4 regions of the Faecalicatena contorta genome follow, and region 4 is predicted to be linked to each of the others. Evidence: predicted binding sites of a transcription regulator. Region 4 holds the regulator's gene; each other region holds the start of a gene.

Region 1 (7,638 bases), 1.8 Mb from region 4:
TCGGGAAAGGGCGTACTGTAGTATACCCAAAGGGCATCCCGTAACTCATGCCCTGCGGGCGGATCCGCAGTAAACTGCGGAATAAAGTATGCCTGGATGTTTTCGGGAGAAGGAAGCACCTTTCCGGATGCCAGGAGACATCCCAGTTAGGGACAATATGAAAACAGATTTGAAATGGAGGAAAGACACATGGCTCGTATTGCAGGTGTAGACTTACCAAGAGACAAACGTGTAGAAATCGGCTTGACTTATATCTATGGAATCGGTAGAACAAGTGCCAGCCGTATCCTGACAGAGGCAGGAGTAAATCCTGATACCCGCGTCAGAGATCTGACAAGTGAAGAAGTAAAGAAAATCAGTGAAGTGATCGAAGAGACTCAGACTGTAGAAGGTGATCTCAGAAGAGAGATCCAGTTGAATATCAAGCGTCTGAAAGAAATTGGATGTTACCGCGGAATCCGTCATAGGAAAGGCCTTCCGGTACGTGGACAGAAGACCAAGACAAATGCAAGAACATGCAAAGGTCCTAAGAGAACTGTAGCTAATAAGAAAAAATAATTAAGAATTCAAGAAAGTAGGTTAGTTTAAATGGCGAAGAAAGTTACCAAAAAAGTGACAAAGAAACGTGTCAAGAAAAACGTTGAACGAGGACAAGCACACATCCAGTCATCTTTTAATAATACAATCGTAACATTAACAGATGCACAGGGAAATGCTCTTTCATGGGCAAGTGCAGGCGGTCTGGGATTTAGAGGTTCAAGGAAATCTACTCCATACGCAGCTCAGATGGCAGCTGAGACAGCAGCAAAAGCAGCATTAGTACATGGTCTTAAAACGGTAGACGTTTTTGTAAAGGGTCCGGGATCAGGAAGAGAAGCAGCAATCCGTGCGCTCCAGGCATGCGGGATTGATGTAACAAGCATTAAAGACGTAACACCGGTACCACACAACGGATGCCGTCCACCGAAACGCAGAAGAGTCTAGTATATATAGGAGGAAGCTAACATGGCAGTAAATAGAGTTCCAGTTCTTAAGAGATGCCGTTCATTAGGTATGGACCCAATCTATTTAGGAATCAATAAAAAGTCTAACAGGCAGTTAAAGAGATCCAACAGAAAAATGAGTGAGTACGGCCTTCAGCTACGCGAGAAACAAAAAGCTAAGTTTATCTACGGCGTACTGGAGAAACCTTTCAGAAACTATTATGCAAAAGCAAAACAGATGGAAGGCATGACAGGTGAAAACCTGATGATTCTTCTGGAATCCAGACTTGACAATGTAATGTTCCGTATGGGATTTGCAAGAACAAGAAAAGAAGCAAGACAGATTGTTGACCACAAGCATGTAATGGTAAACGGCAGACAGGTAAACATCCCATCATACCTTGTAAAAGCCGGAGATACAATTGAAATCAAAGAAAAGCACAAAGGAAGCCAGAGATACAAAGATATCCTGGAAGTAACAGGAGGAAATATGATTCCTGACTGGCTGGAAGTAGATGCTGAGAACCTGAAAGCTACAGTAAAAGAACTTCCTGCACGTGAGGCAATTGATGTTCCTGTTGATGAGATGCTTATCGTCGAGTTATATTCTAAATAATCCTTGAGTATAGCATGATAGTGACATCCATGCCGCCGGGAACCGGTGATGCCGATCCGGCGGCAGGATGGAGTTTGTCGCACAGGAGCCTTTAGGAAACGGCCCCTGTGTGACACAGGCATCGTACCCCTCAACATATTTAAACCCATAAGGAGGGTCTGTGTAGTGTTTGATTTTAATAAACCTAATATTGAGATTACCGAAATTTCAGAAGATAAAAAATATGGAAAATTCGTTGTCGAGCCTCTGGAACGTGGATACGGAACAACATTAGGCAATTCCCTGAGAAGAATTATGCTTTCATCCCTTCCGGGAGCAGCTATCAGTTCTGTTAAAATCGACGGAGTCCTGCACGAATTCAGTTCCATTCCGGGTGTTAAAGAAGATGTAACCGAGATTATCATGAATCTGAAATCACTGGCAATCAAGAATACATCAGAATCAGACGAAGTAAAGACCGCATATATCGAATTTGAAGGAGAAGGTGTTGTAACAGGCGCTGACATCCAGGCGGATTCCGATATTGAGATTATGAATCCCGACCAGGTCATTGCAACCTTAAGCGGAGGCAAGGACAGCAAGTTGTACATGGAACTTACCATTACAAAAGGAAGAGGATACGTAAGCGCAGACAAGAATAAGAATGAAGACTTACCGATTGGCGTTATTCCGATTGATTCCATATATACTCCGGTAGACCGTGTAAATCTCACAGTAGAGAATACGCGTGTCGGCCAGATTACTGACTATGACAAACTGACATTGGATGTATGGACTAAAGGAACACTGCTTCCGGACGAGGCTGTCAGCCTTGCTGCGAAAGTGCTCAGCGAGCATCTGAAGTTGTTTATCGACCTCTCAGAAGTTGCTCAGGCTGCGGAAGTCATGATCGAAAAAGAAGATGATGAAAAAGAGAAAGTACTGGAGATGAGCATTGATGAATTAGAGCTCTCCGTACGTTCTTATAACTGTCTGAAGAGAGCAGGCATCAATACCGTCGAGGAACTTACCAATAAGACACCGGAAGATATGATGAAGGTGCGTAACCTTGGACGCAAGTCACTGGAAGAAGTGCTGGCCAAGCTGAAGGAATTAGACCTTGAGCTGAACCAGGGCGATGAATAAACGTTACTATTCACGGCTTATGGGCCGTGTATAGTAACGAATAAACAGCCACTGCACCATATAGATTATTATTTGAATTATCCTGTCAGTAAGCCCGAAGAGCATGGCGGGAGCATTTGATTAATAAGCCCGAAGATGCATAACCAAATGTTTGAAAATGGAGGATTAAAACAATGGCAAAGTATAGAAAACTCGGCAGAACATCCAGCCAGAGAAAAGCCTTAATCAGAAACCAGGTAACAGCTCTGCTGAATAATGGCAGAATCATTACGACAGAAGCAAAAGCAAAAGAGATCCGCAAAGTAGCGGAGGGATTAATTGCTATGGCTGTCAGAGAAAAAGATAATTACGAAGAAGTGACCGTAAAAGCAAAGGTTGCACGTAAAGATAAAGACGGCAAGAGAGTAAAAGAAGTAGTAGACGGCAAAAAAGTTACCGTATATGATGAAGTTGACAAGAAGATCAAGAAAGATATGCCGAGCAGACTTCACGCAAGAAGAGAGATGCTGAAGGTTCTTTATCCTGTAAAGGAAGTTCCGGCAGCTGCTGCAGGTAAGAAGAGAAATACAAAAGAAGTTGATCTTCCGGAAAAACTGTTCTCAGAGATCGCTCCTAAGTATACAGACCGCAACGGCGGCTACACAAGAATCGTAAAGATTGGTCAGCGTAAAGGTGACGCAGCTATGGAAGTGCTGATTGAATTAGTATAATTCTGGAAAGAAAAGTTTATAGAGATATAAATTCTTGATAAATAATGATACGGCCCGGCGGCCGCGGAAAGCTTATTGAATTTTAATGCTTTCCGCAGCCGCCGGATTTTTGTCTTCATAGTATGGATTGCATCTATTTTTGTGCAATATCAACAATAAATGTTAAAAAAATAACGTTAAATATTTGACAAAAGCAATATTGACAATTATTTAACGATAGGTTAAACTAAAACCTGTAATTAAGAAAATTATTCTATTACGGGAGGAAAAATAGAAATGGCAAAGAAGGAAAAGGTCGTAGTACCTGAGATTGTAGACAGCGTGGAAACACTCGAAGCAAAAATGAAAGCTATGCGTGAAGCTCAGAAAGTATTTGCTGCTTTTACGCAGGAACAGGTAGATAAGATTTTTTATGAAGCAGCCATGGCTGCGAATAAGATGCGTATTCCGCTTGCAAAGATGGCGGTAGAAGAGACGCAGAGAGGAATTGTGGAAGATAAGGTTATCAAGAACCACTATGCAGCTGAGTACATTTACAATGCGTATAAAGACACCAAAACATGTGGTGTGATAGAGGAAGATGCGGCGTTTGGCATTAAAAAGATAGCAGAGCCGATCGGTCTGGTAGCTGCGGTTATTCCGACCACAAACCCGACTTCAACAGCGATCTTCAAAACACTGCTTTGTCTGAAGACCAGAAATGCAATTATTATCAGCCCCCATCCTGCTGCTAAAGCATGTACGATCGAGGCGGCAAAAGTTGTTCTGGACGCAGCTGTAAAGGCTGGCGCTCCGGAAGGCATTATCGGATGGATTGATGTACCGTCTTTGGAATTAACAAACACCGTTATGAAGGATTCGGACATCATTCTTGCAACCGGCGGACCGGGAATGGTAAAGGCTGCTTACTCATCAGGCAAGCCGGCGCTCGGAGTAGGACCTGGAAACACACCGGTAATTATTGATGAGACAGCTGATGTTAAGATGGCAGTAAATTCCATTATACATTCCAAGACATTCGACAACGGCATGATCTGCGCATCTGAGCAGTCTGTAACAGTTCTTGACAGCATTTATGAGGAAGTGAAAAAAGAATTTGCTTACCGTGGATGCTATTTCCTGAAAAAGGGAGCAGAGCTGGATAAAGTACGCAAGACAATCATTATTAATGGCGCACTGAACAGCAAGATTCCGGGCAAATCAGCATACGAAATTGCAAAAATGGCTGGAGTGGATGTTCCGGAAAACACAAAAATCCTGATAGGTGAAGTGGAATCAGTAGACATTTCCGAAGAGTTTGCTCATGAAAAATTATCTCCTGTACTTGGCATGTATAAAGCAAAAACATTTGATGAAGCGTTGGAAAAAGCAGCCCAGCTTGTAGCCGACGGCGGATACGGTCACACAGCTTCCCTGTATATCCATCCGGCACAGACAGAGAAAATAGCAAAACATGCAGCAGCCATGAAAACGTGCCGTGTTCTTATCAACACACCTTCTTCTCACGGCGGCATCGGCGACCTTTACAACTTCAAAATGGCTCCATCCCTCACACTGGGATGCGGCTCATGGGGCGGAAACTCCGTTTCTGAAAATGTTGGGGTAAAACACTTACTGAATGTTAAGACAGTGGCTGAGAGGAGAGAGAATATGCTTTGGTTCAGAACACCTGAAAAGGTTTACTTCAAAAAAGGCTGTATGCCGGTTGCACTGGATGAGCTGGGAACAATCATGCACAAGAAAAAAGCATTTATCGTTACCGACTCCTTCCTGTACAAAAATGGCTACGTAGCTCCAATCGAGGCAAAACTGGATGAAATGGGTATCCAGCATTCATGCTTCTATGAAGTAGCTCCAGACCCGACCCTGCAGTGTGCACAAAAAGGTGCAGACCAGATGAGAGCATTTGAGCCGGATACAATTATCGCACTTGGCGGTGGTTCTGCAATGGATGCAGCAAAGATCATGTGGGTAATGTACGAACATCCGGAAGCAAATTTTGAAGACATGGCAATGGACTTTATGGATATCCGCAAGAGAGTATATACATTCCCGAAAATGGGAGAGAAAGCTTATTTCGTAGCGATCCCGACCTCTTCAGGAACCGGTTCTGAGGTCACACCTTTTGCAATCATCACAGATGCAGAGACCGGGGTAAAATGGCCGCTTGCAGACTACGAACTGCTTCCGAATATGGCAATTGTAGATGTTGATAACATGATGACCCAGCCAAAGGGCCTGACAAGCGCATCAGGTATCGACGTTATGACACATGCAATCGAGGCATATGTATCTATCATGGCCACAGATTACACAGACGGCCTGGCAATGAAAGCTGTAAAGATGGTATTTGATAATCTTCCATCCGCATACGAGAACGGGGCAAACGACCCACATGCACGCGAAATGATGGCTAATGCTTCCTGTCTGGCAGGTATGGCCTTTGCAAACGCATTCCTCGGACTGAACCACTCCATGGCACACAAACTGGGTGCGTTCCATCACCTTCCACACGGTGTTGCAAATGCAGTACTCTTGACAGAAGTTATGAAATACAATTCAGCAGAGGCTCCGACAAAAATGGGGACATTCTCGCAGTACCAATACCCACATGCACTTGCAAGATATGCTGAACTGGGACGCTTTGCAGGCTGCACAGGCAAAGATGACCAGGAAGTATTTGATAACCTTGTTGTAAAATTAGAAGAGTTAAAAGAGACAATCGGTATCAAGAAAACGATCAAAGACTATGGCATAGATGAGAAATACTTCCTCGACACACTGGATGACATGGTAGAGCAGGCATTCAACGATCAGTGTACAGGCGCTAACCCAAGATATCCATTGATGAAGGAGATCAAAGAGATCTATCTGAAGTGCTACTACGGCAAATAAGCTTCCCGGTCTTTCATCCACAGCCGCCGTGTCATACGGCACAGCGGCTGTATAAAAATCATAAGATATCCTCTTGAATATAAATTTTTTCTCACAAATATGAGCGTGGCGCATAAGCGTCACGCTTTTAAATTCCGCAAAGGGGTCTGACCCCTTTGCTTCAGAATGATACAAAATTAACAATAAAACTATATAAAAAAAGATAGTTAAAAATTGCACAAAATTACTCGAGGGGTCTTACATTGTTAAAAAAGTTGATGTATAATAAATACAACTTAAAAGAGCGGCATCAAAAATAGGAGGTATAGCTTATGAAACTGGAAGAAAAGAATTTAATCGTGGAACGTCCTTATAAGAAAGTTTACAAATGTGAAGATAGTGTAGTAAAAGTATTCGAATCTGCGCATCCAAAATCCGCAGTATTCAACGAGGCGCTGAATACTGCCAGAGTAGAAGAGACAGGACTGGATATCCCAAAGGTAAAAGAGGTAACACAGATAGACGGCAAATGGGCGCTTTCCATCGAATACAAAGCAGGAAAGACATTGGAAGACATGATGGAAGCAGACAGCAGCAACCTGGAAAAATATATGGAGGACTTTGTAGACCTGCAGCTGACGGTACATGCCAAGACTGCACCGCTGCTAAACAAGCTGAAAGATAAACTGTCCCGTCAGATTAACGGCCTGAAAGACTTAGATGCCACAACAAGATACGAGCTGCTCACAAGGCTGGAGAGCATGCCGAAGCACAATAAAGTCTGCCACGGCGATTTCAACCCAAGCAACGTAATCGTAGGGAAAAACGGCAAGATGACAGTCGTAGACTGGGCACACGCAACCCAGGGCAACGCCAGCGCAGATGCAGCCATGACCTATCTGCTGTTCGCACTAAAAGACCAGAATGCAGCAGACCTGTATATGAAGCTGTTCTGCAAAAAGAGCGATACAGCAAAACAATACGTACAGCAGTGGCTGCCAATCGTAGCAGCGGCACAGCTCACAAAAGATAACGAACTAGAAAAAGATTTCCTAATGAAATGGATTGATGTGATCGATTATCAGTAGGGGTGTTTTGGGGAGGGGGACGCTAAGAGGAAGGTGAGACTGTTTCCCCCCGCGGGGGCAGTACATGCCGTTTCAAACTCCTGCCCACTTGCGGAGAATCCGTAAGAGAAAAAACAGGGAACAGGAAGGGACTTGCCGCAGTTGGCCCGAATGCCGATGCATTGGCGCCGCCGGTGGCAACAGAATTTGTTTTGGTAAAACAAATTCTGCCCTCCCTGTTCCCTGTTTTTTCTCTAACGGAT
Region 2 (7,638 bases), 220 kb from region 4:
CGAATATGGAATCCACATTTTGTACAACCGAAGCAAGTCTCTCCAGGCCCATGCCTGTATCAATATTCTTCTGTTCGAGCTCTGTATAATTTCCTTTGCCGTCATTTTCAAATTGGGTAAATACGTTGTTCCATATCTCCATATAGCGGTCGCACTCACACCCTACTGTACAGTCAGGGCTTCCACAGCCGTACTCTTCCCCTCTGTCATAGTAAATCTCCGAACACGGGCCGCATGGACCTGAACCGTGCTCCCAGAAATTATCCTCCTTGCCGAACTTAAAAATCCGTTCCGCCGGAATCCCCATCTTTTTATTCCAGATCTCAAATGCTTCATCATCGTCCAGATATACAGATGGGTACAGTCTGTCGGAATCCAGACCTACCACTTCCGTCAGGAACTCCCATGACCATTTAATTGCATCATCTTTAAAGTAATCACCAAAAGAAAAATTACCCAACATTTCAAAAAAAGTGCCATGGCGCGCTGTCTTGCCGACATTCTCTATATCACCTGTCCGGATACACTTCTGACATGTTGTCACCCTTTTTCTCGGCGGGTTCTCCTGCCCGGTAAAATATGGCTTCATAGGTGCCATCCCCGAGTTAATGAGCAGCAGGCTCTTATCGTTGTGCGGCACTAATGAAAAGCTCTTCATTGCAAGGTGCCCTTTGCTCTCAAAAAACTCCAAAAACATCTTTCTTAATTGGTTCACTCCATATGGTTGCATAACCCTAGTCCTCCCGGTTTCTTTATCTGCGGCAGTCATTATTATTCTGCCTTTATACGCTCCGGATATCCGAAACGATGAGTATATGGTCAACAGAAACAGAGTGGATGCGGATCCACTCTGTATTTCTAACCTATCATACCATAGCTGGTACGGTTTTTCAAATATTATTTTAGCTCAATTTCCGCCAGTTCTTTCGGCGGAATGTTGTTGGAAGAATTCTTAACATAGTTGGCAAGAGCTTTCTTCGCTTTTGCGACCGGTATATTCGTTCCGGCGCCTGCTATACAGCCTCCAGGACAGCCCATTCCCTCGATCAGACATCCGTTCATACGTCCGGCTTTTGCCAATGTCAGTATCTTTTTGCATTCTGCAAGCCCCTCGGCATGCTCAATGTTCACTTCCACATCCGGATAATACTCGTTGATGCAGTTCTCAATGGCCTCTGCCACGCCGCCGGCACAGGCATAGCCGCGGCCCGCTCCCGTAGCGTCGTGGAAAGAAGACTCTGCCTCATACTTCTTCAGGTCGATGTTTTTCGCGTCAAACATTGCCTGCACCTCTTCGTAAGTCACAACAAAGTCCACATCACTGCGCACGGTTCTTCTCGACGCTTCCAGCTTCTTAGCCGCACACGGCCCGATGAAAACCACTCGCGCGTTCGGATGCTCCTGCTTAATGGTTCTGGCCGTCGCCACCATAGGGGTCAGCTCCTGCGAGATCTGGTCGATCAGATCAGGGAAGAATTTCTTTGCCATTACCGCCCAGGACGGACAACAGGATGTCAACAGGAATGGAAGTTCCCCTGATACCACTTTATCCACATAATGATGCGCCTCAGCTATTGCTCCAATGTCTGCTCCCAGCGCCACTTCGTAGACTTCGGAGAATCCCAGCTCCTGCAGGGCAGCCTTAATGTTTCTCGGTGTAATATTGTCCCCAAACTGTCCGACGAATGCAGGGGCAATCTCAGCCACAATCTCTCCTCCCTCCTGCAGCGCGTTTGTCAGCTGGAAGATCTGGGACTTGTCGGAAATAGCTCCAAAAGGACAGCTTACCATGCACATACCGCAGGACACACATTTATCTGTGTCAATGTAGGCTCTTCCATATTTGTCGGAAACAATCGCATTAACGCCGCAGGCATTTTTACAAGGTCTTTCCTTCTTTGCGATAGCATCATACGGACAGACCGATTTGCATTTTCCACACTTGATACATTTTTCCTGGTCAATAAAGGACTTGCCGTCCACGAAGGAAATAGCTCCCTTCGGACATACCTCCTGGCACGGATGGGCAAGGCATCCTTTACAGATATTGCTCACTTCATATTTATTTTCTTCGCAGCTCTCGCAGGCCGATGGTATCACCTGCATCAGCGGAGGCTCATAATACTTTTCCGAAATGTTGCTGGCTTCCACTCCGGAAGTCAGGTGCACCGGCTTATTCTCCGGCCGCAGCGACAGACCCATGGCCAGCCTCAAACGCTCTCTCACGATCGCGCGTGAACGGTAGGTACTCTCGCGGTATTTCTCCGTATCATCATTTACAATCTCATAGGGTATCGCTTCCATATCTGCCAACAGCGTGTCCGCGTTAGCCTTAAATCCCAGTTTCGCAACTTCCGTAAACACTCTTCTCCGTATTGCACGGACCGGTGTCTGCAGTCCTCTCATCATAGGTTCTCTTCCTCCTGAATTTTCTCCAAAAAGGCAGCTTTCTGCCATTCTCTTTCATTTGCATTACCACTATACCCTTTTGTTAAAATTTAGTCAATATGGTTTCTTGTATAAAAAAAGGTACATTCCTTACTGATTCTTAAGCAGCTTCTGCGCATAATAAACAGACTGCATCGCATCCTTCCCATAGAAATCCGCTCCGATCATATCCGCATACTCCTGATTCAGGACAGCCCCTCCTACCATTACCCTGCATCTGGGAGCTTTCTGCTTCAATTGCTTGATTGTCTCCTCCATGCTCACAACGGTAGTCGTCATAAGTGCGCTAAGCCCTGCCAGACGCACATCCTCCTTCACCACTGTCTCCACAATCCGTTCCGGCGCCACGTCTTTTCCCAGGTCAATCACATCAAAACTGTAGTTTTCAAGCAGTACCTTCACTATATTCTTCCCGATATCGTGGATGTCCCCTTTCACGGTCGCAAGCACCACCTTCTCCTTCTTCTCCTGATCCTGTCCAGCCGCCGCAAGCGATTCCTTCAGAATTGTAAAAGCCGCTTTTGCCGCCTCAGCGCTCATCAGAAGCTGGGGCAGAAATACGGTTCCCTTCTCAAAGCCCTTCCCCACATTGTCCAGCGCAGGAATTAGATACGTATTGATGATATCCAGCGGTTTCTGCTCCTTTACAAGCAGGCCTGTAATATGATGCGCCTCTTCTTTCAACCCCTTTTCGATCGCCTGATCCAGGGACATCTCCCCGGAAACGGAAGGAGCCGCCGGGGTGCCAGTGTCCTGTCCGGCATATTTCGCAATGTAATCTTCACAGTTACTGTCCAGATTCATAAGCGCATGATATGCATAAAAGGACCTCATCATTTCCTCGGAGGAAGGATTGATTATCCCCGCACTCAAACCATTGTGCATGGCCATTGTATAGAAATTGGCATTGATAACCGGGCGGTTCGGCAGGCCAAAAGAGATATTGGATACTCCCAGCACCGTGTTGACTCCAAGTCCGTAACGCACTTTTTTCAATGCTTCCAACGTTACCCTGGCCCCTTCCGGATCCGAACTGATTGTCATAGCCAGAACGTCGATGACAATGTCTTTTTTATGAATTCCGTATTTTGCAGCTTCCGCGATAATGCGGCGGGCTATCTCCACTCTTTTGTCCGCAGTATCCGGAATGCCGCTCTCATCCAGCGTGAGGCCGATGACTACGCCCCCATACTTTTGTATCAATGGAAATACAGCGTCCATGGATTCCTGCTTGCCGCTGACAGAATTCACCATGGCTTTACCATTGTAGATCCGTAGACCGGCTTCCATGGCCTTTGTATCCACGGTATCGATCTGCAGCGGCAGGCTGGTCACGCTCTGCAGTCCCGACAGAACATCCCGCATCATGGATACCTCATCAATGTCCGGCAGCCCCACATTGACATCCAGTATATGCGCGCCTTTATCCTGCTGCGTGATGCCTTCCCTAAGAATATAGTCTATGTCATGTTCTTTTAGTGCCTGCCGGAATTTCTTTTTCCCCGTCGGGTTGATCCGCTCTCCGATAATCTTCGATCCCGTACCCAGGCAGACTGATCTGCCATAAGAGGATACGATCGTGATTTCCTTCTGCGTAACCGGAGCGGGTTTCATTCCCCTGCACAGCTTTACCATCGCCCTGATGTGTTCCGGCGTCGTGCCGCAGCATCCGCCCACTACAGACGCGCCACGGCCTATAATCATCTGCATGACAGACGCAAAATCACGGGGAAGTACATCATAGACCGTCTCTCCCTTCACTTGTTTCGGGAGTCCTGCATTCGGCTTCACAATCACAGGAAGAGACGTGTACTCCAGAATCTGATCCAGGATCGGAAGCATCTGTTTTGGCCCAAGCCCGCAGTTAATTCCTAAGGCATCCACCCTCAGGCCTTCCAGTAGTGCCACCACCGCTGGTACGTCTGCCCCTGTGAGGAGTTTGCCCCGCTCGTCAAAAATGGTGGTCACAAACACCGGCAGGTCTGTATTCTCCTTCGCGGCAAGCACAGCAGCCTTCAACTCATATGTATCACTCATTGTCTCAATATGAATCAGATCCGCTCCGGCCTCGCTTCCGTACCTTACAACCTCCCCGAATGCCTCGTACGCTTCCTCAAACTCCAGATCCCCCATGGGCTTTAATAGCTTTCCTGTAGGGCCGATATCCAGTGCTGTATAAACGCTTCGCCCATGCACGGCAGCCTGCGCAGACGCTTTTTTCACGTTTCTTACCGCGGCAGATACGATCTCCTGCAGTGAACAGCTGTCATCATGGAACTTCAGTGCATTAGCCCCAAATGTATTCGTCAGTATAATATCACTCCCTGCTTCGATATAATTCCGGTGTATCTCCATAATCTGTTCCGGATGTGAGATATTCCATGTCTCTGGAAGCTCACCGGGCTTTAAGCCGCCCGCCTGCAGTAATGTGCCCATTCCACCGTCAAAAAACAGCAGTTCTTTTCCCAATCTGTCTAAAATCATATTTTATCCCTTCTGTATATACAATCTTCTTTTTCGCAGGCCTCACAGCCTTTGATGTGGCATTTTTCTTCTGTAGTACCGGCTCCAATCACCGCTGTCACAGACTTTGACGGAGTCATCATACAGCTCTCAGTCATTGTCAGGCCAATCGTCTTTGCACAATCCAGCAGCTGCATCAAAGGCGCCTGGCAGCGAATGTCAAAATCACCGTATCCGGGACTGAACCTTGGCCGCAGATATAGCCCCTGCACTGAGACCTCCGTAGCAATATCCGCCTGGCACGCGTCACAGTATTCTTCCAGCAGAGCAGCCGCGCAGGCCTGCATCACTACAGCCTTCGCCATATCCGTTAAGGAAAGGCGGGCAAGCATCCGGTCTACCGCTGTCCCCAGCGTTGCGCCAAACAAGATAATCTTACAGCACCCTTTCAGATTCCGTCCAAGATTTCTGCTCTGAATTTCTACTCTGCCTATCGTAAATCTGTCATCCGCCGTCTGCTGCAAATCAAAGATGCGGTAGATGGATCTTCTGCCTGCTATGTCTTCCAGATCCCTGAATGAATCTTCAACCATTGCAAGCGTCTTATCATCTACCGCATGTTTTCCATATCCCAGATAACGGATGGCTTCTTTTGTCATATGATCCATCTGTTATTACTCCTAGCATTTAATAATTTCCGATAAATTACTCATGATTGCCTCTGCCACCTCTGGTTTATTCATGGAATAAATGTGGATATTCCTAACGCCGTTGGCAAGCAGGTCAATAATCTGATCTGTCGCATATGCAATCCCGGCCTGCTCCATTGCGTCCGGACAGTCTCCAAATCTGTCCAGTATAGCCTGGAATCTCCGCGGAAACACGGTTCCTGACAGTTCACAGCTGCGTTTCATCTGTTTTGCGCTTGTAATGGGCATGATTCCCGGCAGAACAGGTACGGTTATGCCGGCTTCCCGAATTCGGTACAGAAAGTTGTAATGGATATCATTTTCAAAAAACATCTGTGTGGTCAAAAAATCCACACCGCTGTCTACCTTCTGTTTCAGATATTTTATATCATCTGCTTTATGTTCGTTCTCTACATGTCCTTCCGGATAACAGGCAGCGCCGATGCAGAAGTCTCCATGCTTCCGGATCTCTTCTACCAGCTCATAGGCATAGTGAAAACGATCCTCCGACGGAAATTGCATATCAGCCGGAATGTCTCCCCGAAGTGCCAGAATATTCTCGATTCCAAGTTCCTTCAGGCTGCCGATTACACTCCTCACCTCGTCTTTCGTTGAGGACGCGCAGGTCAGATGTGCCAGGCTTTCGATTCCCAGATCCTCTTTGATATGCTCCGCAATCTTTGCGGTGTTTTTACTGGTTCCCCCGCCTGCTCCGTATGTAACACTTATAAAGTCAGGGTTCAGGGCGGCTATCCTGTCGGTTGCTTCCTGTACCTTTTCATATCCCGCGTCTGTCTTGGGCGGAAACACCTCGAACGATATATGTATCCGGTTCTCATTCAGTCTGTCTTTTATTTTCATATTTTACTTGTTCTCCCTTATACGAATGCCTGCGGCCGCCCTTCATAAAAAGGGCAGCCCATGCGCTTTATTCACTGATCAGGCTTTTGTATAATTCTTCGTATTGCCTTGCAGAGTTCTTCCATGAAAAATCTTTGTTCATGGCGCGCTCTACAATTTTATTCCAGTCACGTTTCTTATCGTAATAGATCCGTTCTGCGTAACGGATGGTATTCAGCATCTCATGTGCATTGTAATTAGTAAAGCTGAATCCCGTTCCGGTTTTTTCAAATTCATTGTACGGTTCTACTGTGTCCTTCAGTCCTCCTGTCTCCCTAACGATAGGAATCGTTCCGTATCTGAGGCTCATCAGCTGGCTTAATCCGCATGGCTCAAACAATGATGGCATCAGAAACGCATCGCAGGATGCATAAATCCTATGGGATAAGTCTTCGGAATAAAAGATATTCGCTGACACTTTTCCCGAGTATTTCCATGCAAAATGACGGAACATGTTCTCATATTTGGCATCTCCAGTGCCGAGTACGACAATCTGCACCGCATCCTGACACAATTCATCCATAATGTAATCTACAAGGTCAAATCCTTTTTGATCGGTAAGTCTGGACACCATACCAATCATCATGGTTCTGGAATCCTTATCCAGTCCCAGTTCTTCCTGAAGGGCCAGCTTGTTTGCCACTTTATTCTTACGGAATGTATCAACCGTAAACTTCTTGGCAATCCGGGAATCCAGAAACGGACAGTATTCCTCATAATCAAGTCCGTTTACAATTCCGCACAGTGCATTTTCTCTCGCCCTCATCAGGCCGTCAAGGGCCTCTCCGTAAAATGGTGTTTTAATCTCTTCTGCATAAGTTTGGCTTACAGTTGTCACTTTGTCAGCATATACGATTCCGCCCTTCAGAAGGTTCGCATCTTTGTATGCTTCCATCTTGTCAGGAACAAAATAGTACTCCGGCAGCCCCGTGATACTGCGCACGGTCGTGGTATCCCATACACCCTGAAACTTCAGGTTATGTATCGTCATGATTGTTTTGATTCCCCTGTAATACTCGCCGAGATAACGGAAATTATCCAGGTATACCGGTATGAGGCCGGTCTGCCAGTCATGGCAGTGAATCAAGTCAGGGCGGAACCCAATCACAGGTAGTATGCTTAAAACGGCTTTAGAAAA
Region 3 (7,638 bases), 300 kb from region 4:
ACAATCCATTACTGTGTCATATTTACATACTTTGTGAATCTCACGAGCCAGCATCTCTTTATCCGCAGGATGGATCAATATAGTAGCATCCTGACCAATCAGTTCCTGATACTCGTCTATAGTATGTCCTGTTAGAACCGGCACGCCGTCTGAAAAATAACTTATTTCAACAACATCTGAAATCCTGTAAATAGCTACGCCGCCCGGAATGGCATTGATAATATTCTGCATTTCAATTCCAGTCTTCTTTGCCAGAAGCTTAGCCTCTATTTTTTCTGTTACATCTGTAAAGCTGATATAATAACAAAGTTTATTTCCGAAGCTTTTAGTAATTCCACGTACAGCAATCTTAAGATTTCGGCCATCTTCTGTATTCATTCGAAATATCTTATAGAACATAGCACCTTCTTTTGCGTTTTCATCTAACATTGATTTGTAACTTGACCTATCTTCATCGCGGATAAGTGCGCAGATATCTTGATCGCAATCCTGCTTAACTTTTGAAAAAGGTATTTTAAGCATGCGGCATAATCCGCCACTGACAAAATCCAGATAATATTTACCATCAGGGCTGCGCTCAATGATGCCAAATCCGCCCTCAAAAATATCAATAACTGCATGCAACCGATCGGCGTTTCTTTGATGATTAGTAATTTCCTGTATACAGCAGGCACAGTACCCGGACTCCGGACTGTAATATCGGATTTGCAGATATTGCTCTTTCGTCGGGTTAAACTCTGACAAAGTTCCAGTGGTTCTTTCATCTACTGCTTTTCCAAGAAGTATCAGCCATTTTTTACCTGCATTAGGAAAAACTGTGTAAAAAAGGTTGTCCTGCATCTGCTCCAGTGCAATCCCCATTAGTTCAGCTACTGCTTTATTTACATAGACAAAACGAAAATCAATAGTTATTCCGAATGCATTTTTGGCCGGAGCTAACAAGCAGAACGCACATGGACTATCGTCAAAACACACACTATAGTGATTCAATATAAGTTTATTTTCCATAATTCTTTTCCTCTCTGCCTTCCGTTAAATCTGACACACCAAATGGATTAACTATCAATAACTGAAGGTGAATTCTTTGTCCATTTATTTCAATTTTATTCCTTTTTCTAATATCTTTTATTTTTACCTCCTCTTCAGATCGTTTTATACATACCACTAAAATACAACAAGTTTTTTGTGGCTTATTGTAGGACACAGAAAATTTAGAAAATAGTCGTCATTAGACGACTATTTTAACTAGCTAAGATCTAATTGCATCCAGTACAGCAGCAACATAACCATTAATAATTTCTTTCGCAGAGATATTATCCTCATTATTATATAACTCAGGTTCTCTTCCAATACGATATAGCATTCCTGTAAAAGATGAGGATATCCACAAATATGTCAAATTCAAATCCAGATCGGCACGAATGCTTCCATCTTCAATTCCCTCTTCCAAGAGACCATAAACAAAACTATATTTCATTCTTTTTCGCCCATGCCTTTTGGTTTCGATATATGGGGAAAGTAATTCATAGGGAACTTCATCTAACCTTGTCCAATAATTATCGATTTCCTGCATGACAATAACAGAGGGCATATTCGGTTGGAAGAGGTAAACGTGCATACGGAGGGCAAATTCTAATTGTGTCAATCCGTCCCTGCCTTCCACTGAATAGGAATGGAACATTTCTTCATAACGTTCATTAAAGTTCTGGGAATAACGCTTCGTAGCTTCTTTAATTAAATTGTTTAATGTACCAAAATAACGCTGAAGTGAACGTGTGCTCAACCCTGACTTTTCTGCAATCATTTCCCGTGTACAATTCGATATTCCTACTGTCTCAAAACAGTTAATTGCGGCCTGGATTGCATTTTCCATGTTCCGCTCCCTGTCTTCTGCAGTCGGCATCCGTCCTCACCTCACTTTAATCATTCATATTAATCTGCCAAGTATATGATTACTTAAAGCAAATCCAACGTATATATCATGCTAAAATACCGGTAACAGTATATCATGTTTTTCGACAAATTGCAATAAACCGGTCTCTCTGACAAGTTTCCTGCTCTGAAACTCTGAAGACTCTATGGTGCTATCATAATACTGCCAAAAAAGTATAGGAGTGGTCTGCATATTCATGCCCTGACCACTCCTAATCATATTTTTAATCCAGTTTTCTTTCTCTGTTTTCTTAGAACTTGCCTTCTTTAGCAGCCTCCTCGATGCTGACCGCTACAGCCACCGTCATTCCGACCATCGGATTGTTACCTGCCCCGATCAGTCCCATCATCTCTACGTGTGCCGGTACGGAAGAGGATCCTGCAAACTGAGCGTCAGAGTGCATACGTCCCAAAGTATCTGTCATACCGTAGGAAGCCGGGCCTGCGGCCATGTTGTCCGGATGAAGTGTACGACCTGTACCGCCGCCTGATGCTACGGAGAAGTACTTCTTGCCCTGCTCGATACATTCTTTTTTATATGTACCTGCAACCGGATGCTGGAAACGAGTCGGGTTGGTAGAGTTTCCTGTGATGGACACGTCTACGCCTTCTTTGTGCATGATTGCAACACCCTCACGCACATCATTTGCGCCGTAGCAGTTAACCTTTGCGCGGAGTCCGTCTGAATAAGCTGTTCTCTGAACTTCTTTGAGTTCTCCTGTATAGTAATCATATTCTGTCTGGACATATGTGAATCCATTGATTCTGGAAATAACCTTTGCAGCATCTTTTCCAAGACCGTTCAGGATAACACGCAACGGTTTCTGGCGAACTTTGTTTGCTTTCTCAGCAATACCGATTGCACCTTCCGCTGCTGCAAAAGATTCGTGTCCTGCCAGGAATGCGAAACAGTCTGTGTCTTCTTCCAGAAGCATCTTTCCTAAGTTACCGTGGCCAAGACCTACCTTACGCTGATCTGCTACAGAACCCGGGATACAGAAAGACTGAAGTCCTTCTCCGATCGCTGCCGCTGCGTCAGCTGCTGTCTTACAGCCTTTTTTGATTGCGATTGCTGCACCTACGATGTATGCCCAGCATGCGTTCTCAAAACAGATTGGCTGGATTCCTTTTACCTGATTGTAAACATCAAGTCCGGCATCCTTTGTAATCTTTTCTGCCTCTTCAATAGAAGCAATGCCATAGCTATTTAATACTTCATTGATTTTATCAATTCTTCTTTCATATGATTCAAATAAAGCCATTTAATTGTCCTCCTGATTTATTCTAACGTTACCTATATGACACCTAGCTAAGCACAGCACATGGACAGAATCCATGCGGCGCGCACTCCGCCTGTGCCGGCTATTCTTTACGTGGGTCGATGATCTTCACAGCGTCAGCAACTCGTCCATACTGGCCTTTTGCTTTTTCCCACGCATCGTTCGGTGTATCGCCTGCTTTGATGAAGTCTGTTAACTTACCAAGGCTCACAAACTGATAACCAATAATCTCATCGTTTTCATCCAGCGCGATTCCTGTTACATAACCTTCAGCCATCTCCAGGTAACGAGGACCTTTTGCAAGTGTTCCGTACATTGTACCAACCTGAGAACGGAGGCCTTTTCCTAAGTCTTCCAGGCCGGCGCCGATCGGAAGTCCATCTTCTGAGAACGCACTCTGTGTTCTTCCATAAACGATCTGTAAGAAAAGTTCTCTCATTGCTGTATTGATAGCATCACAGACAAGGTCTGTGTTAAGTGCTTCTAAAATAGTTTTTCCCGGGAGGATCTCAGATGCCATAGCTGCTGAATGTGTCATTCCTGAACATCCGATTGTCTCAACTAAAGCTTCCTGAATGATACCATCTTTAACATTTAAAGTCAGTTTACATGTACCCTGCTGAGGCGCACACCAGCCTACACCGTGTGTCAAACCAGAAATATCTTTAATCTCTTTAGCCTGTACCCATTTTGCTTCTTCCGGAATTGGAGCTGGTCCGTGATTTGTACCCTGGGCTACCGGACACATCATTTCTACTTCATGTGAATAAATCATGTTAAAACTCCTTTCAAATATGTATGATTTTCATCCTATATGCGCTTGATATTTATTTAACGCCATATATGTCATATTTTCGCATAATTTTCAACTTTCGTCAATTGTAAGATTCTACAAGTTTAGAGGTAGATGGACGCATTTTTCAGACAACATTTGCTCTGCATCAGTAATCAAAGGAAGCTCTCCGTCCTCATATTATAATCAAAGAGGAAGAAGAGCTCCTTCTTCTGCTGCAGATGCCCCGAGACCATCACTTCATCGGCTCCGATGCCGTGCAGCGGGGTGCACGGCACGGTCTGCACAGTAACCCCTGAAGTTCTTTTCTATTTGTTTATCCTGTATACCTCAAAGCATCAATCGGCCGTTTCTTGGCCGCTTTATTTGCCGGATAAATTCCAAATACCACCCCGATACCCATGGAAAAAGCTATGGAAATCCACACCACACTGACTGACAGTTTATATACCGCATCACTATCTCCTGCCGCAGAAATAATCTGCAATATGCCCCATGACAGCAGAATTCCTATTACACATCCAAGCAGGCTGAGCATCAGCGCTTCTATGAGAAACTGCAGCATTATCGTCCCTCTGTCCGCGCCGATCGCCTTGCGAATCCCGATTTCCCGGGTTCTTTCTGTTACCGATACGAGCATAATATTCATAATGCCAATCCCTCCTACTACAAGCGATATTGCTGCAATACCACCAAGCAAAAGTGCCAGTGTATTATTCACACTTTCCATTGCCTCCATGATTGTTGACTGGTTCACGATTGTAAATGCATCCTCATCCTGGCTGAACCGTTCCATCATGGTCTCTGTCAGAACAGCTTCTGCATGATCCAGCGTGTCTTCTCTGGAGGCGGATACACAAAATGAGGTGATATTCGATGATACGTCTTCCGTTAAACGGATCAAAGACGTATACGGGATGTAGGCCTCATAGTTTTGAATTGTGGTCGAATCACTGTCTCTGGCGGCGAGCACGCCGATAATCTCATAGTCCACGCCGTTCAGGCTGACCGTTTCGCCTACCACGTTCATTCTGCCCAATACATCCGTTGCAAGCCCTGCATTGATAACTGCCACGTTCGTATGGTTTTCTACATCCGTATTCTTCAGAAATCTGCCCGCATACAGCTCTAAGTCCTGTATATCGGCATACGCCCCTGTTGTGCCGTATATGCTGGCAGTTTCTTCTGAATAAGTACTGGAAGCCGTAACACTGCTCTGTGCCACCGGCGCCGCTTCCCTGATTTCTTCGTCCTCCGCCAGAACCGTAACATCCGCTAGCTTCATAGGATTGCCTTTGTCATCCTTTACAGATACTGTCAGAAGATTGTTGCCCATACTGGAAATCTGGCTGCTCACTGATTCCGTTGTTCCACTGACCAGAGATACCAGTACGACCAGGGAAATCACTCCTATGATAATCCCCAGCATAGTCAGAAAGGAGCGCATTTTATTAGAGGAAATAGATTTCCATGCCATTTTCATTGATTGCGCTATCATCGTGCCACCTCCCTGATCTTCCCGTCCAGGATATGGACGCTCCGGTCTGCCTGTCTTGCTATGGAATCGTCATGCGTGATCAGGACAATGGTACTGCCCTGCCTGTGCAGGCCATGGAACAGTTCCATAATCTCTTTTCCGGTTGCAGAATCCAGATTGCCGGTCGGCTCATCGGCCAGGAAAAGAGACAGCCTGGATGCAATTGCCCTGGCAATGGCAACTCTCTGCTGCTGTCCTCCGGACAGTTCATTAGGTTTATGTCTGCCGCGGCCCGCCAGACGAACCTTTTCAAGAGCCTGTGCCACCCGCTCTTTCCGCTCTTCTCTGGGAATCTTCTGATAGATCAGCGGCAGTTCTATATTTTCTGCCGCCGTCATATTTCCTATCAGGTTAAAGCTCTGGAAAATGAATCCGATCTTTCGGCTTCTGATTTTTGCCAGCTCTGTCTCCGTATACTCCTCGATCGGCTGTCCATCCAGCAGATACTGTCCGCTGTCTGCCATATCGAGACAGCCGATAATATTCATCATGGTCGATTTCCCGCTCCCGGAAGGGCCTATGATACTGACAAATTCCCCTTCCCCGACCCGCATACTGGCATGGTCCAGCGCATAAACCTCAGACTCACCGATTTGGTATATTTTCGAAACATCATTTAACACAATCATATTTTAGTCCCTCCGCTATTTTGAAAAATCGAAACCGTCGGGACCGCCCTCAGGCATGCCGCCTGACGGCATTTCTCCACCGGACCTATCCTGCCCGAAGCCGCCCATCATATCCTGGGACATATCAAAACCGCTGTCTGAACTCTCTGCTTTCAGGTAATACACGGTATCACCGCTTTTGAGGCCGCTGATAATTTCCACCTGGCTTCCGTCGGAAAGACCTGTCTCAACCTCTGTCTCACCGGTCGGATTTCCGTCTTCATCCGTGCCTGTATAGACAAAAGTACTATTCCCCTTCTCCTGAAGAGCGTTTACGGGAATGAGTACCGCATCCTTAGATTCATCAATCTGAATTATTGCAGAAACACTCATGCCAAGCTTCATGTCATCCGTCTTTTTCATCGTGATTTCTACCGGATATTTGGCGCTGCTGCTCCCGCTGGAGGACGTGGCAGAGACTTTCGTTATCGTTCCCTCGAATTCCTGGTTTTCCAGCGCATCTAATGTGATGACAGCCGTCTGTCCCTTTTCAACAGAGAGAATATCCAGTTCGTCTACATTAATTGATACGACCGTCTCGTCAGGACTTGCTATGGAAAATGCTGCCGCCTCATAGGCACTGTAATCGGACGATGAAGTTCCGTCTGAAGAACTGCCGCCGGAGCTTCCTGAATCATTAGAAGCTGCCGCCGTACTCTGGCCGGTTCCGGTAGTAGTAGTTCCTCCACTTTGCGTGTTTGCTCCGTCTGCAGTGCTGTTCCCGTTATTTTCCGTGCCGCCTGAACTGCCTTTGTCCAGTCCGGATACCTGGCTGCTGTCTGTACCGGATGCTGCGTCCGAGGTACTGCCTCCGTTCTGGGCAATCCCGTTGTTTTCTGACGGCTGGTCTGCACCCGATTGTTCCGCGTCTTTATCCGCTGCGGTCTTTGCAAATTTTGCCTTAATTCTTAATATACTATTTCCATCATCATCTGTAAGCACCTCGAAGGACACATCCGCACCTTGAATTTCCGGCAGAATATTACCTGAGAAAACATATCCCTCTTTCGCTGTCAGCTTTATGGTTGCAGTATACACCGTTTTTTCCAGGAAGGCTTCCGTCGAACAATTCCATGTAATAGTTCCTGTATACTCATCCGTTGCTTGTATTTCTGCCTGCGGTTTTTCTCCGGTCACAGGAGCTGATACCTTCACATCGCAGGACTCAATACGGATCTCGTCCCCTCCGCTTTTCTCCGCGGCGGAGCTTTCGCTTTCCTCGGCTGTGCTGACTACCGCAGAACCGTCTGTGTCAGCCTGGTCAGTAGTACTTGATTCGGTTTGTGTAATATCCGCGGTAAGATACATCATACTTGCCTGACTGGCAGATGCCGTCCCTGGCATACTCATAGTTTTACTTTCCGACGATGTCCCGGCTGAGGAGCTACTCCCCGCTACCGAGACCGATGTGCTGCTGGCTCCTGATGC
Region 4 (7,638 bases):
TATTTATGGACTGATGACACATGCTGGTGTTCCGAGTGAATTGATTGAATTCCATGGGCACAACGATTTCTATAAGGCGGTCAATAATTCGACTACAGCTTGGCTGTACGGCGCATGCGGGGTGAACTGTTCCCTGTTTGGAATTGGGGAGCGTACGGGAAATACTCCGCTTGAAGCGATGGTATTTGAATATGCACAGCTCAGAGGAACGCTGGATGGGATGGATACAACTGTGATCACAGAGCTGGCGGAGTACTATGAAAAAGAGATCGGATACCGGGTTCCCTCCAGAACGCCGTTTGTCGGGAAGAATTTTAATGTAACCCGTGCCGGGATTCATGCGGATGGAATGCTCAAAAACGAAGAAATTTATAATATTTTTGATACCGACAAATATTTAAACCGCCCGGCTCTTGTATCTGTCTCCAATACCTCCGGTATTGCGGGAATTGCATACTGGATTAACGCATACTACAAGCTTCCTGCAGAACGGCAGGTGGATAAAAATTCAGAGCTTGTGCTGGCATTAAAGACCTGGGTGGACAAAGAATATGAAGAAGGTCGCGTTACAGTCTTGACAGATGACGAATTAGTTGCCAAAATAGACAGTGTATGCAGTGAACTGCATATAAAACTCTGACTTGGGAGGACATAAAAGCAAAATGGAAGAATATCAGGACCATTCCTTAGGCAGCCGTGTTTTTCAGAGAATCCGTGACGATATCCTGAAGGGAAAGTATAAGGAACACGATGAGTTAAGGGAAAATACGATCGGGAAAGAACTGGGGGTCAGCCGCACGCCCGTGCGAGAGGCACTGAGGCAGCTGGAGCTGGAAGGCCTAGTCTCTATCATCCCGAATAAGGGGGCATATGTGACGGGAATATCTCCGAAGGATGTAAGTGACATCTATATGATCCGTTCTATGCTGGAGGGGCTGTGTGCGAGATGGGCTACAGAGAACATTACGGACGAGCAGCTGGATGAGCTGGACGAGATTATACTTCTTTCCGAGTTTCATATGAAAAAAGAGGGTGGAGGCAGTGCAGATCAGGTGACTGAGCTGGACGGCAAGTTCCATGCGATTTTATATGAGGCATCAAACAGTAAGATACTCAGCCATGTACTGACCGATTTCCACAAATATGTCCAACTGGCTCGGAGATCTTCCGTAGTCTCAGAAGAACGGGCCAGAAAGTCGATCCGGGAGCATAAGCAGATCCTGCGCGCAATCCGGGATAAAGATGCAGACCTTGCGGAGCAGCTCGCCAACGAGCATATTCTGCATGTCATACAGAACCTTAAAAGACAAGGTTATGAAGAAATATTAGGAGGAGACAGTTAAGATGGAAAAGATTAAGATGAGTACACCGATTGTTGAGATGGACGGGGATGAGATGACAAGAATCCTCTGGAAGATGATTAAAGATAATCTTCTGGAGCCTTACATCGAGCTGAATACGGAATATTACGATCTGGGCCTGGAATATAGAAATGAAACGAACGACCAGGTAACCGTGGATTCCGCGAATGCCACAAAGAAGTACAAAGTAGCTGTTAAGTGTGCAACGATCACCCCGAATGCGGCCCGCATGGATGAATATGACCTGAAGGAGATGTGGAAGAGCCCCAATGGGACCATCCGTGCAATTCTGGACGGTACAGTTTTCCGCGCGCCGATCGTCGTAAAAGGGATTGAGCCATGCGTTAAGAACTGGAAAAAGCCGATTACCATTGCCCGCCATGCATACGGTGATGTATATAAGGGCTCAGAGATGAAGATTCCGGGCGCAGGCAGGGTAGAACTTGTCTATACGGCGGAAGACGGAACAGAGACAAAAGAGCTCGTACATAATTTTGATGGCCCGGGTATCGTGCAGGGCATGCACAATATCAACCAGTCCATCGAAAGCTTTGCAAGAAGCTGCTTCAACTATGCTCTGGATACAAAACAGGATCTCTGGTTTGCGACAAAAGATACGATTTCCAAAAAATATGACCACACATTCAAGGACATTTTCCAGGAAATCTATGATGCTGAATACGATGAAAAATTCAAGGCTGCCGGGATCGAGTATTTCTACACACTGATTGATGATGCAGTAGCACGTGTTATGAAATCAGAGGGCGGATATATCTGGGCGTGCAAGAACTACGACGGCGACGTCATGAGCGACATGGTATCCTCAGCATTTGGATCACTCGCTATGATGACATCCGTGCTTGTGTCTCCCGACGGATATTATGAATATGAGGCTGCCCACGGAACCGTACAGCGCCACTATTACAAGCACCTCAAGGGAGAGGAGACATCCACCAACTCAGTTGCAACCATTTTTGCATGGACCGGAGCTTTAAGAAAGCGCGGAGAACTGGATGGAAACCATGATTTGATGGCATTTGCAGACAGACTGGAAAAAGCGACCATTGACACAATAGAATCCGGAAGCATGACAAAAGATCTGGCGCTGATTACAACGATTGAGAATCCGACGGTTCTCAACAGTGAGGACTTTATCAAAGCGATTGCAGCAAGGCTGTAAATTTTATCTACAATACAAAAACGGACCGGCACGCAGCTCTGCATGCGGTCCTTTTTTCTGATCTAGGAAATTTCAAAGGAATTTCCTAGATCAGAAAAGCCCTGCGGGGGATGCACACGCCGCGATAAGGTATATAGCCGCAAAGCGGCATCGCGGCGGCGTCAAAGTGTGCAAGCCCCTCATAAGTGAGGAGATGGGGATTTGAGGTGGGCTTGCCCGCTTTGTTCGAAAGGAGTTGAAGTGGGCTTCCCCATTTTGGCCTTATTCTGCAAGTTCTTCCCATTTTTCATAGAGAATCTCCAGTTCCCCTTCATTGGAAGCCTTTTCTGCAGCAAGTTCCTGGCATTTGACCGAGTTGGAATACACATCTTCATGAGTCATCAGCTCATCGATCTCTTCATTTCTTTCTTCCAGTACAGTGATGCGTTCTTCCGTCTTTTTCAGTTCATTCTGTCTTTTGCGCTCCCTGGCCTGCTGTTCCTTCTGTTCCTGCCAGCTCAGTTTTGCGTCTGAAACAGATTCCTTCGGAATACCAGAATTATCCGTTCCCCTGGCTGCAGGGGAAGTATAGACGGCCGTCAGTTCCTCCTTTTTCTCCAGATAATAGTCATAATTGCCGATATAGTTTACAAAGGTCTGATTCACCAGCTCTAATATGCGGGTGGCTGTCTGGTTGATAAAATAGCGGTCGTGTGAGACGTATAATACGGTACCGGTATAGTCGTTAACCGCTTTTTCTAATATCTCTTTTGAGGTGATATCCAAATGGTTTGTGGGCTCATCGAGGATTAGGAAATTGGCCTCAGAAAGCATCAATTTTGCCAGCGATACGCGACCCTTCTCGCCGCCGCTCAGGTCCCCGATCAGTTTGTACACGTCATCACCGGTAAACTGGAATGCGGCGAGCGTATTTCTGATCTGCGTATTATTTAGGGTTGGATAGTCATCCGAAATCTCGTCAAATATATTTTTTTGGTCATGCAGCACATGGTGTTCCTGATCGTAATAACCGATTCTCACCTTAGATCCCAGGGTAAAGGAGCCCGTATCCGGGGGAACCACTTGATTGATAATCTTAAGCAGCGTGGTTTTCCCGGTGCCGTTGTCACCGATTACAGCCACATGTTCGCCGCGTCTGATATCAAAGCTGATATCCGTAAATAAGGTTTGACTGTCAAAACTCTTAGACAGCCCCTCCACTGAAAGCACGTCGTTGCCGCTCAGGCAAGAGGGTTCCAGAGAAAAATGAATCTCCTTCGCCGCCTCCTGGGGCTTATCGACCAGCGTCATCTTATCTAGCAGTTTTTCACGGCTTTCCGCGCGCTTGATAGACTTCTCACGGTTGAATGAACGGAGTTTTTCAATGACGGCCTCCTGATGCTTGATTTCCCTCTGCTGGTTCAGATATTCTTTCATCATGGCGTCCCGGATCTGTTGCTTTTTGTCCGCATAGGCCTTGTAGTTGCCGGCGTACATCCGGACAGTCCCATGTTCGATCTCCACCACTTTTGTAACCACCCTGTTTAAGAAGAAACGGTCGTGGGAGACGATAAATACAGCGCCCGGGTAGTTCAGCAGATAGGTCTCCAGCCAGGTGATGGAGTTCAAATCCAGATGGTTTGTTGGCTCATCCAGAAGCAGAATATCGGGTTTTGTGAGGAGCAATTTTCCCAGGGAAACTCTTGTTTTCTGGCCTCCGGAGAGGGTGTCCGTTTTTTTGTCAAAATCCTCCTCCTGGAAACCAAGTCCTTTGAGGACGCCTGTCAGCTCGCTTTCGTAAGCATAACCATTCTGTGCCTCAAACGATGACATCATGCGGTGATAGGTATCGAGCCTGCTCTGAAGGGCTTCACCGCTCAGAGACTTCAGTTCCTTTTCAATAGCACGGATTTGATTTTCCAACTCGATAATATCAGCCTTTGCTGTCTTTACTTCCTCATATATGGAGCGGCCGCCCTCGAGTTTCTGCTGCTGTGCAAGATATCCGAGAGTTTTCCCTTTTGTAACTACAATTTCACCGCTGTCGACTGGCTCTTCCTTTACGATCATCTTTAGAATGGTGGATTTTCCAGCCCCGTTTACTCCGACCAGAGCCGCTTTTTCCCTGTCTTCTATATGAAAAGAGCCGTCTCTGACAATGACCTGTCCACCGAAAGCTTTATTGAGATTATGGCATGCAAGTATCATAAGAAACCTCCTGTTGTCTTCTGTATCGGGCCTCCCAGTTGTACTTCAGCCGCCGAACCCCGCTTGTTGTCTTAAAAAATAAGCATTAATTTTCAGCTATGCTGAAAACCTGTCCGCGGGGCATGAGCTGCGGGATGCCTTTGAGTATACTTATTTCATTATAACGAAAATAGTTTAAAATACAACTAAAATTTGACTTTGCCCGTACAATTCTATATAATATGAAATAGATTAAGTTTGGAGGGGATAGCTGTGGAAGATAGAGAGATATCACGTGCGGTAATTGGACGGCTGCCCAGATATTACAGATATTTGGGAGAATTACTGGATGCAGGAGTAGAACGGATTTCATCAAATGACCTGAGCAAGAAGATGAGCGTCACTGCATCTCAGATTCGCCAGGATTTAAACAACTTCGGTGGCTTCGGCCAGCAGGGATATGGATACAATGTTAAGTATCTCTATACAGAGATCGGAAAGATTCTGGGACTGAACAGAAAACATAACGTAATCATAATAGGAGCGGGTAACCTGGGGCAGGCGCTTGCCAATTACGCGGCCTTTGAAAAGAGCGGTTTTATACTGCAGGGTATTTTTGATGTGAATCCAAGACTGGAAGGGGTAACAATACGAGGAATCCCGATCCGTATGATGGACGACCTGAGAGAATTTGTTGAAAATACGGACATAGAGATTGCCGCACTGACGATTCCAAAGTCAAAAGCGGTGGAAGTAGCCGATATGCTTGTTGAGAATGGTATCAAGGGCATATGGAATTTTGCGCACACTGATCTGCACCTGCCGGATGATGTGATCGTAGAAAGTGTACATTTGTCTGATAGTTTGATGAAACTGTCCTATAATATCAGCCGTTACAATGAAGAACATGATAATTGATTAATAATATAAAACGTGTAACAAAGGTGCTGCGCCTTCGTTGCACGTTATTTCGCTTATTAGGAAACGTGCGCCTATCAGATACAATCCCATTGGGGATACGCACAGTGGTATTAGAGGCAGATGCCAGTGCGGCCGCTGCGGACGCGGGTTTCACAAGCGAAACTCTATAAAAATAAAGGAGAGTGAGTATATGAGATATCTGCCTACCGGTGAATGGATGCAGAAAGCTGACAATTACACGATCCATGAGATCGGGATTCCCTCTATGGTGCTTATGGAGCGGGCTGCTCTGGCGGCAGTGGCCGTCATGGAGCAGGAAAAGATCAATACACACAGAACGCTGGTGGTCTGCGGCTCCGGCAACAACGGCGGCGACGGCTTTGCAGTTGCGCGCCTGTTAAAAGAAAAAGGCTGTGATGTTGAGGCCGCTTTCATCGGAAACGAAGAATCCAGGTCTCCTGACTGCATGCAGCAAATGAAAATCGCTGAAAATTGCGGTGTTCCTGTAGTAACAACAATCAGCAGGAAGGAATATACTGTTATAGTGGATGCCGTTTTCGGCGTGGGCCTGAACCGGGAAGTCTCGGGAGCATACGCGGCAAATATTAAAAAGATGAATGCGCTGCCGGGGCAGAAGGTTGCCATAGATATCCCTTCCGGCATCTGCTCAGCCACAGGAAAGGTACTAGGGACGGCATTTTCAGCCGATCTGACGGTTACTTTTGAGTGCGAAAAGCTGGGCTGTGTTTTACATCCAGGCTGCCAATATGCCGGAAAAACTGTTGCCGTATCCATCGGAATCAGCCGGAAGCTTTTTGAAAAAGAACCGGGTGTCTGCTACACATTTGAAAAATCGGACCTGCCGGAGCTGATCCCGCCCCGAAGGCCCAATTCACATAAAGGAACCTATGGGAAGATCCTGATGATTACCGGAAGCCGCGGTATGTCGGGCGCCGCATATCTGAGTGCGAAGGCCGCGTATAGATGCGGCGCGGGTCTGGTCCGGATTTATACACATGAAGATAACCGGGTGATATTGCAGCAGCTTTTACCGGAAGCGATTGTCAGCACTTATACTGAATATGAGGAAGAAGCCATTCGTGATCTCCTCGCATGGGCGGATGTGGTCTGCATTGGCTGCGGGCTGGGACAGAGCCGTGTTACGGAGAGTATCTTAACTCAGGTCGTGAAAGAGGTTCAGATTCCCTGCGTGATAGATGCAGATGGACTGAATATACTGGGGTGCCATCCGGAATTGCTTGAAGAGCGGGAGCGGCCCATTGTCCTGACCCCGCACTTGAAAGAAATGTCCGGCCTGCTGGGCTGTTCTGTTACAGAGCTGCAGGAAAAGCGTTTCGAGATGACCAGGTCTTTTACAGACAGAGCTGGTGTTGTTTGCGTCTTAAAGGATGCACGTACAATTGCGGCCAAGTGGGATCGTCAGATATTCGTCAATACTGCAGGAAACAGTTCCATGGCAAAGGCCGGGGCCGGAGACGTGCTCGCGGGAGTCATTGCAGGGCTGATGGCGCAGGGACTGAAGCCTTATGAGGCGGCTGTCTGCGGAGTATACCTGCACGCCTGCGCAGGAGACGAGGCCAAAGCCGCCAGGGGTTCCTACAGTGTGCTGGCAGAAGATTTAACGGCGGGAATCGGGGACTGCCTAAAAAGAACAGAGGAGAGTATGGAGCAATGAAACAGTTTAACAGGGTATTTGCCAGGGTAGACCTGGATGCCGTATCATATAATATGGAACAGATGAGGCGGCGGATTGGGGAAGGGGCGCAGATCATCGCCGTGATAAAGATGGATGGGTACGGCCATGGCGCCGTGCCGATTGCGGAAATGTTTGAAGAAAAGGATTACATATGGGGCTACGCCACCGCAAGCCTGGAGGAGGCTGCAGCTCTCCGGAAGGAAGGGATTAAAAAACCAATTCTCGTACTCGGCTGTATTTTCCCGGAGCAGTATGAGGAGATGATTCTTAAGGATATCCGTGCTACTGTTTAT

Evidence for each region. Region 4 encodes Rex, which represses fermentation and respiration genes when NADH is low (regulators of the CRP and FNR family bind a similar motif). Its sites were predicted from a motif close to ATTGTTAANTANTTAACAAT; they were not measured.
Region 1: adhE (bifunctional acetaldehyde-CoA/alcohol dehydrogenase) is a predicted target of Rex. The motif match lies at 3,633-3,652, and genes of this name have one in related genera.
Region 2: MWG26_RS10720 (4Fe-4S dicluster domain-containing protein) is a predicted target of Rex. The motif match lies at 2,488-2,507, and genes of this name have one in related genera.
Region 3: MWG26_RS10360 (iron-sulfur cluster assembly scaffold protein) is a predicted target of Rex. The motif match lies at 4,032-4,051, and genes of this name have one in related genera.

The regions. Positions count from the first base shown of each region.
Region 1 covers NZ_BQNQ01000001.1:769,521-777,158, forward strand. Annotated here, with positions in the region: gene rpsM (30S ribosomal protein S13) at 190-558, shown strand; gene rpsK (30S ribosomal protein S11) at 589-984, shown strand; gene rpsD (30S ribosomal protein S4) at 1,006-1,599, shown strand; gene MWG26_RS03505 (DNA-directed RNA polymerase subunit alpha) at 1,765-2,724, shown strand; gene MWG26_RS03510 (bL17 family ribosomal protein) at 2,898-3,434, shown strand; gene adhE (bifunctional acetaldehyde-CoA/alcohol dehydrogenase) at 3,711-6,329, shown strand; gene MWG26_RS03520 (aminoglycoside phosphotransferase family protein) at 6,641-7,396, shown strand.
Region 2 covers NZ_BQNQ01000001.1:2,397,333-2,404,970, reverse strand. Annotated here, with positions in the region: gene alaS (alanine--tRNA ligase) at 1-730, opposite strand, end outside; gene MWG26_RS10720 (4Fe-4S dicluster domain-containing protein) at 898-2,409, opposite strand; gene MWG26_RS10715 (homocysteine S-methyltransferase family protein) at 2,539-4,932, opposite strand; gene MWG26_RS10710 (vitamin B12 dependent-methionine synthase activation domain-containing protein) at 4,929-5,579, opposite strand; gene metF (methylenetetrahydrofolate reductase [NAD(P)H]) at 5,592-6,461, opposite strand; gene glgA (glycogen synthase GlgA) at 6,529-7,638, opposite strand, start outside.
Region 3 covers NZ_BQNQ01000001.1:2,313,206-2,320,843, reverse strand. Annotated here, with positions in the region: gene MWG26_RS10375 (hybrid sensor histidine kinase/response regulator) at 1-1,008, opposite strand, end outside; gene MWG26_RS10370 (TetR/AcrR family transcriptional regulator) at 1,250-1,873, opposite strand; gene MWG26_RS10365 (GGGtGRT protein) at 2,184-3,194, opposite strand; gene MWG26_RS10360 (iron-sulfur cluster assembly scaffold protein) at 3,295-3,987, opposite strand; gene MWG26_RS10355 (ABC transporter permease) at 4,322-5,503, opposite strand; gene MWG26_RS10350 (ABC transporter ATP-binding protein) at 5,500-6,171, opposite strand; gene MWG26_RS10345 (permuted SH3 domain-containing protein) at 6,187-7,638, opposite strand, start outside.
Region 4 covers NZ_BQNQ01000001.1:2,613,124-2,620,761, reverse strand. Annotated here, with positions in the region: gene MWG26_RS11700 (beta/alpha barrel domain-containing protein) at 1-640, shown strand, start outside; gene MWG26_RS11695 (GntR family transcriptional regulator) at 663-1,343, shown strand; gene MWG26_RS11690 (NADP-dependent isocitrate dehydrogenase) at 1,345-2,541, shown strand; gene abc-f (ribosomal protection-like ABC-F family protein) at 2,803-4,728, opposite strand; gene MWG26_RS11680 (redox-sensing transcriptional repressor Rex) at 4,981-5,625, shown strand; gene MWG26_RS11675 (NAD(P)H-hydrate dehydratase) at 5,819-7,324, shown strand; gene alr (alanine racemase) at 7,321-7,638, shown strand, end outside.